DNA from 2 places in the Bacillus sp. ISL-46 genome. Region 2 is predicted to be linked to the other one. Evidence: riboswitches for the same ligand, from Rfam matches in the RefSeq annotation. Region 2 holds a riboswitch; the other holds the start of a gene.
What was found. Region 2 has a riboswitch for glycine ahead of glyA (serine hydroxymethyltransferase). Riboswitches for the same ligand answer to the same signal wherever they lie in the genome.

Region 1 (3,511 bases), on a different contig from region 2:
ACAGTTCATCAATAGAGGAAACACCAATTGCCTCAAGCATAGTCTTCTTATCTTGTTCAGTCATAGGTAAATAGCGATGTTTCATAAACCTAACTCCCTTCTGTTATTTCTTTTCTTTTTTATAAAAAGGTGTTGGAACTACAGTAGCTTTTAAACGTTTGCCGCGAATTTCAACTTCAACTTCGGATTCAAGACCCGCAAATTCTGCATTGATTAGGGCAAGACCAATATTCCTCTTTAACGTGGGTGATTGCGTTCCAGTTGTAACCTCACCAATTAACTGATCATCTTTATAAACAGGGTAGCCATGACGTGGAATCCCACGATCAATCATTTCGATTCCAACCAATTTTCTTGTTAAACCCTTTTCTTTTTGTTGGATTAACGCTTGTTTCCCGATAAAGTCATCTTCTTTGTTTAATTTCACAGCGAAGCCAATTCCAGCTTCAAGTGGTGAAATTTCTGGAGATAGTTCTTGACCATAAAGCGCTAAAACTGCTTCAAAGCGAAGTGTGTCGCGTGACCCTAATCCACATGGGATTACTCCATCTTCTTTACCTGCAGTTAAAATTTCTCTCCAAAGGTCCACAACATCTTCTGCATCGCAATACACTTCAAAGCCATCTTCACCAGTATAACCAGTTCTTGATACCAGTGCCTTTTTCCCATTTAGGATTACATCTTGTTGGAATTTGAAAAAGCCAATTTGGCTTAAATCATTATCTCCCGCAAGCTTTTGCAATACTTTTTCCGCAAGTGGTCCCTGGATAGCCAGCTGTGCTGTTTTTTCCGATAAGTTTTCTAAAGAGACATCACCAGTTAAATGGTCTTCAAGCCATTTGTAATCTTTTTCAATATTTGATGCGTTTACTACTAAAAGGTAATGATTGTCTTCAATTTTATATACAAGCAGGTCATCAACTGTACCGCCATTTTCATAACACATGGCGGTGTACTGGGCACCTCCATTTTTTACTTTTGAAATGTCATTAGTCAGCATTTTTTGTAAAAATGCTAAGCTATTAGTGCCTTTTACTTCTACTTCACCCATATGGGAAACATCAAATAATCCTGCACAAGAGCGAACAGCTTCATGCTCTTCTTTAATGCTAGAGAATTGGACCGGCAGTGCCCAACCACCAAAATCAATAGTTTTTCCACCCCATTCTTTATACACATCAAAAAGTGGAGTTCGTTTTAAATCAGACATTCTTAATCCCCCTTCAATCTTTGGCACAAATTATTCCTTGGAAAATTTAAAAAAGGACAGAAACCTCCTATGAAACGTAAGAAGGTCTCTGTCCTTGCACCTGAAAGTTTACCTAGAAAGGCTTTCCCCTTTGGTGGCTGCTTAAAGCTAGCAGCGCTCTCCAGAGCTGCGTCCTACAAGAGTTCTTTTGCCTGAGAGATTCACATTTCTGCTTGCTCCTTCGGCGCTACATAAGTAGTCTCTCCCCTTATAATCATTCGCATTATAATATTATCCAAATTGGTCATACTAATTATACTTATAAAATAAATTACTTTATTAAAATATTTAAAACATTCAAAGCTATTATCATCCTAACATTAAAATAATACATTGAGCAATAACTTTATTAGAAAAGAATAAAGCTGGAAATTGAACAAAAAGGAGCTGGAACCATGTCGATCGAAATTGAATTTGATTCCTCCTGGAAGGATGATTTTTTACATAGAATTGAAAACGATGGTCCATGGGGGAATTGGGAACTTTTTAAACTAGCAATTGGAGTTGAAAAACATCTCGTCATTCCAGATTTCAAGGGTTTATTGGCACCAAGCCATTTACCCAATCTAACCCCACTTCCTCACCAGCTTGAAACAGCAAAACAAGTAATTGAAAACATGAATGGGAAAGCCATCCTTGCCGATGAAGTAGGACTCGGAAAAACGATTGAGGCCGGGCTTATTCTAAAAGAATATATGATTCGCGGATTGGTGAAAAAGGTATTAATTCTTGTCCCTGCATCGTTAGTTACTCAATGGTCGATGGAGTTGAATAGCAAATTTTTCATTCCAGCCATTTCACAAAGAAAAAGTTATGTATGGGAACAATGTGATGTCGTCGTGTCGTCGATTGATACGGCCAAACGGAATCCACACCGAGACATCATTTTCAAGCAGGACTATGACCTAATTATCATTGATGAAGCCCATAAACTTAAAAATAACAAAACAAAAAACTACGAATTTGTCCAAAATCTGAAAAAGAAATTTTGTTTACTATTGACGGCAACACCCATTCAGAACCGTATCGAGGAAATTTTTAATCTGGTTTCATTATTAAAACCAGGACATTTAGGCAGCGAAACGACATTCTTTGAAAAATACAAACGAGATGCACGTTCATTAAATGATGATGAGCATTTAAAAGAATTAGTAAACAAGGTTATGATTCGGAACCGGCGGGCAGATACAGGCATTGAGTGGACGAAAAGGCATGTGGAAACCATTCCGATTGAATGCACTCAAGAGGAGAAAGATCTTTATGAGTCAATTACTGAATTAAAAAATGAGGGGAATTGGGCACAGGCAAGTTCATTCTCCGTAATGACATTACAGCGTGAGGCATGCAGCAGTAGAGAAGCAGTTTTTTATACATTAAAAAACATGCTGCAAAAAAAGGAAAATCCAACCCCAGCTTTCGAAGAACAAATTCAGTATTTAATAACAAAAGTCGAAGCTGTCCAGAAGAATTCAAAAGCGGAAAAAGCATTAGAATTAATTCAAAAAGTAAATGATAAAGTGATTATTTTTACAGAATACCGTGCAACACAAATGTACCTCCAATGGTATTTAAAACAGCATGGAATTTCATCTGTCCCTTTTCGGGGCGGCTTTAAGCGTGGAAAAAAGGACTGGATGAGAGAATTATTCCAAAAGCACGCTCAAGTCCTTATTGCAACTGAAGCAGGCGGTGAAGGTATTAACCTTCAATTTTGTAATCATATAATTAACTTTGATTTGCCATGGAATCCAATGAGGCTCGAACAACGAATTGGTCGTATCCATCGTCTGGGCCAGGAAAAGGATGTCATGATTTATAATTTTGCGATAAAAAATACTGTCGAAGAACATATTTTGAAGCTTCTTTATGAGAAAATACATTTATTTGAAAAAGTAATTGGTGAACTTGACGATATATTAACAAAGTTGGAATTTGGCAATATAGAAGACCATTTAATCGATATTTTTGGACAATCCTCATCCGAAGGCGAAATGCGAATTAAAATGGAAAATTTATCATCAATGATTGAATTTGCTCAGGACATGAAGAAGGGAGATTCACATGCAGCAGCAGGAAATTCATAACTTTTTATTGAACTATTTTCAGGCTAATGACTGTGCAATTGTGGCGAATAGCCCAGGCTATTTGACTGTTCAATTAACAGTTGAACTTGATAAGGAATTAATGAATCGGCCTTTTTACTGGCACTATTTAGAAAAAACGGGCGGAATTCCAAACCCGATGAAGTTAACATTTATTACG
Region 2 (3,511 bases):
CATCATGCTAATAATGGTTTCTTGGTCTCTTCCTGATTTTTCTGTTTCCATCATCAACATGATTTCACCAATGGTTTTTTGTTCTCTTTCACAAGCTTCAATCAGCTCTTTCATGGACTGTATCTTCATTAAATTGCCTCCATAAGTACTTTCCCTCTTGGTTGATAAGAACTAGCAAGGACTGTAAAGTCATCGCCTGCACTTAAACGAATATCTACCATCTTCTCGTTAATCATAAAGATTTTTGATAAGCCTCCACCAAGTGATGCACCGCCAACCTTTACAACACGATCTTCGTATTTCACTGTCACGATTGTTGTATTTGGGTGGTCATAGTAGTCACAGATATCTTCAAATTCGAAATTGTACTGCATGCCAACCTCTTTTGCCCACTCCAATGAATGTTTAATGCGTGTATCATCGGTATCCATCCCAAGCAATCCGCCAAGAAGTGCTTTATCTGTTCCATGTCCTTGATAAGTTTCAGCAAAGGAATCATAAAATACAATATTGACCTCTTGTGGACAATCTCCTAACAGTTCATAAATAAATTTCCCGATAGATACGACACCTGCTGTATGAGAACTCGACGGTCCCACCATAATCGGGCCAATAATGTCAAAACAACTCTGAAATTCCATCCTCATACCCCTTTCTTATACTGTGATTGCCTGTTGAAATAACGGATAGACGCCACAAATTGCTTTGGTTGTTTCTTTTGCTTTCTCAAGTACGACTTTGTCCCCTTTGCTCTTCAAAACAGCTGCGATAACTTTCCCGATTTTCACCATATCATCCTGTTTCATACCTCGTGTCGTTAAAGCCGCTGTTCCCATGCGAATACCGCTCGTAACAAACGGCTTTTCTGGATCAAATGGAATCGTATTTTTATTTACAGTAATGCCCGCTTCTTCTAATAATTTTTCTGCTTCTTTTCCAGTTAAATTCCACGGACGTAAATCTAAAAGGACGATATGATTATCCGTTCCACCAGAAACAAGGGCTGCACCTTCATTTTTTAATGTTTTGCCTAGTGTGTCGGCATTTAGAATGATTTGTTTCGCATATTCCTTAAAGCTTGGCTGCAATGCTTCATTGAATGCAACCGCCTTAGCTGCAATAATATGCATTAACGGGCCGCCTTGAATCCCTGGGAACACCGATTTATTAATGGCTTTTATCATCTCTTCATCATTTGTTAAAATAATGCCGCCGCGCGGTCCTCGGAGCGTCTTATGCGTAGTGCTCGTTACAACATCTGCGTATGGAACCGGCGATGGATGAAGACCAGCTGCAACAAGTCCCGCAATATGCGCCATATCTACCATGAATTTTGCGCCAACTTGATCAGCAATTTGTCTAAACCGTGCAAAATCAATCGTTCTAGTGTAAGCACTTGTACCTGCAATGATCAATTTCGGTTTTTCTTTATTCGCGATCGCTTCCAGTTCATCATAATCAATCAATTGAGTATCTTCTCTCACACCATAGGAGACTACCTCAAACCATTTTCCTGAAACACTAACAGGACTTCCGTGCGTTAAGTGTCCGCCATGTGAGAGGTTCATCCCCATCACTTTATCACCAGGTTGAAGCAGAGCGAAAAATACAGCAAAATTTGCTTGTGCACCTGAGTGAGGCTGAACATTGGCATATTTAGCACCAAACAGCTGAGTTAGGCGGTCAATCGCTATTTGTTCTGCCACATCGACAAATTCACATCCGCCATAGTAACGCTTCCCTGGATAGCCTTCTGCATATTTATTCGTCATCACACTTCCCATTGCTTCTAAAACATCTTGGCTTACGAAGTTTTCAGATGCGATCAACTCCAATGTTTGATGCTGACGATGCTGCTCTTTCCGAATTGCTTCAAAAATAGTTGAATCATTTTGTTGTAAACTCATCCCGTTTCCCCCTTGATTCGTTGTTTTAGCTACCTCTATCTGTGTTTAACCTCGGATTTTATCTGTTCATTCTCAAGATAAAATCTGAAGCGAAACATACTTTTTTGCACGCAAAAAAGGACAGAAAAGGGTAGCACATGGCTTACTTCTACCCTTCTCTGTCCTTTTACCTGAGAGTTTAAGTTCGATTAAGAACCTTCCCCTTTGGTGGCAAATACTTTATCTGCGCTCTCCAGAGTTGCGTCCAATTGTGGTTCCATCTACCTGAGAGATTTGTTCCAAGGGTCTTTTTGGAACTTGCTCCTTCGGTGGCGTGTAAACTTGCACTCTCCCACAACCATCTTCCGCTTATTTATTTTTATTATTTTCAGAATAATAGTAAATGCAATCTAAGTCAAGCTTTTTTGAAAGCGGAAACATTATTTATTAATAAAAGTTATTTTTTTGGGTTGCCACTTAATTTTCTGCTACTTTTTGTTGATTCTCCTGATCCGCATAATTCTCCCGATCCGCATAATCCGCCTTCTTTATCAACATCTTATAAATCGCAATCAGCATGATAAACCAGACAGGTGTTACGAATAAGGCAACACGAGTGTCTTCCGCAAGTGCAAGTACGACAAGCACGAACGCTAGGAAGGCAAGGATTAAGTAATTGGAAAATGGATAAAGCGGCAATTTAAATTTGTTCACTTTCGCTAGATCTGGTCTGGTTTTGCGGTATTTCAAATGACTGACGACAGTAATACCCCAAATAAAGATGAAACATACTGTAGAAATACTTGTAATCAGCGTAAATACTCCTTCTGGCATTACATAGTTCAACACAATGGCAATTAAAATAACAACAGTGGAAAAGAACAATGCATTGGAAGGTACCTGACGAGAAGTAAGTTTTGCAAATGGTACAGGTGCATTTTTATCTCTGGCAAGTGAGTATACCATCCGGCTTGTACTGAAAATGGCGCTGTTACATGCCGATGCTGCAGATGTTAGAACGACAAAATTGACGATACCAGCAGCTGCAGCGATACCAACCGCCACGAATACTTGAACGAATGGGCTTTTCGCTGGATTGATGGCGTTCCACGGATAAATACTCATAATGACAATAAGGGCGCCAATGTAGAAAATTAATACCCGAATAGGAATATTATTGATTGCTTTTGGGATAACTTTTTCCGGGTCTTCTGTTTCACCAGCAGTAAGTCCTACAAGTTCAATGCCAACAAACGCAAACACCACCATCTGGAATGAGAGAATAAAGCCATTTATGCCATTTGGGAACATGCCGCCGTGACTCCATAGATTCGTGAAACTGGATGCGCCTGAATTTGTGGAAAAGCCTTTAATAATCATGAAAATCCCGATAACAATTAATGCAAGAATCGCAATAACTTTAATTAATGCGAACCAGAATTCCATTTCGCCAAAAAGCTTTACGGTTGCAAGGTTCATGATTAGCAAAACGACTAGTGCAATTAATCCTGGCATCCATTGTGGTACATTTGGAAACCAAAACTGAGTATAGAGACCAACTGCTGTTAAATCGGCCATAGCGATTGAAATCCAGCAAAACCAGTAGGTCCAGCCAGTAATAAATG

Region 1: another riboswitch for glycine. It lies ahead of gcvT (glycine cleavage system aminomethyltransferase GcvT); the one in region 2 lies ahead of glyA (serine hydroxymethyltransferase).

What each region holds. Positions count from the first base shown of each region.
Region 1 covers NZ_JAGGQR010000068.1:6,262-9,772, reverse strand. Annotated here, with positions in the region: gene gcvPA (aminomethyl-transferring glycine dehydrogenase subunit GcvPA) at 1-85, opposite strand, end outside; gene gcvT (glycine cleavage system aminomethyltransferase GcvT) at 104-1,210, opposite strand; glycine riboswitch at 1,297-1,376, opposite strand; glycine riboswitch at 1,380-1,467, opposite strand; gene J7E67_RS26630 (DEAD/DEAH box helicase) at 1,645-3,333, shown strand; gene J7E67_RS26625 (YqhG family protein) at 3,311-3,511, shown strand, end outside.
Region 2 covers NZ_JAGGQR010000021.1:49,711-53,221, forward strand. Annotated here, with positions in the region: gene sdaAA (L-serine ammonia-lyase, iron-sulfur-dependent, subunit alpha) at 1-129, opposite strand, end outside; gene J7E67_RS13630 (serine dehydratase beta chain) at 129-641, opposite strand; gene glyA (serine hydroxymethyltransferase) at 657-1,907, opposite strand; glycine riboswitch at 2,149-2,251, opposite strand; gene J7E67_RS13640 (amino acid permease) at 2,364-3,511, opposite strand, start outside.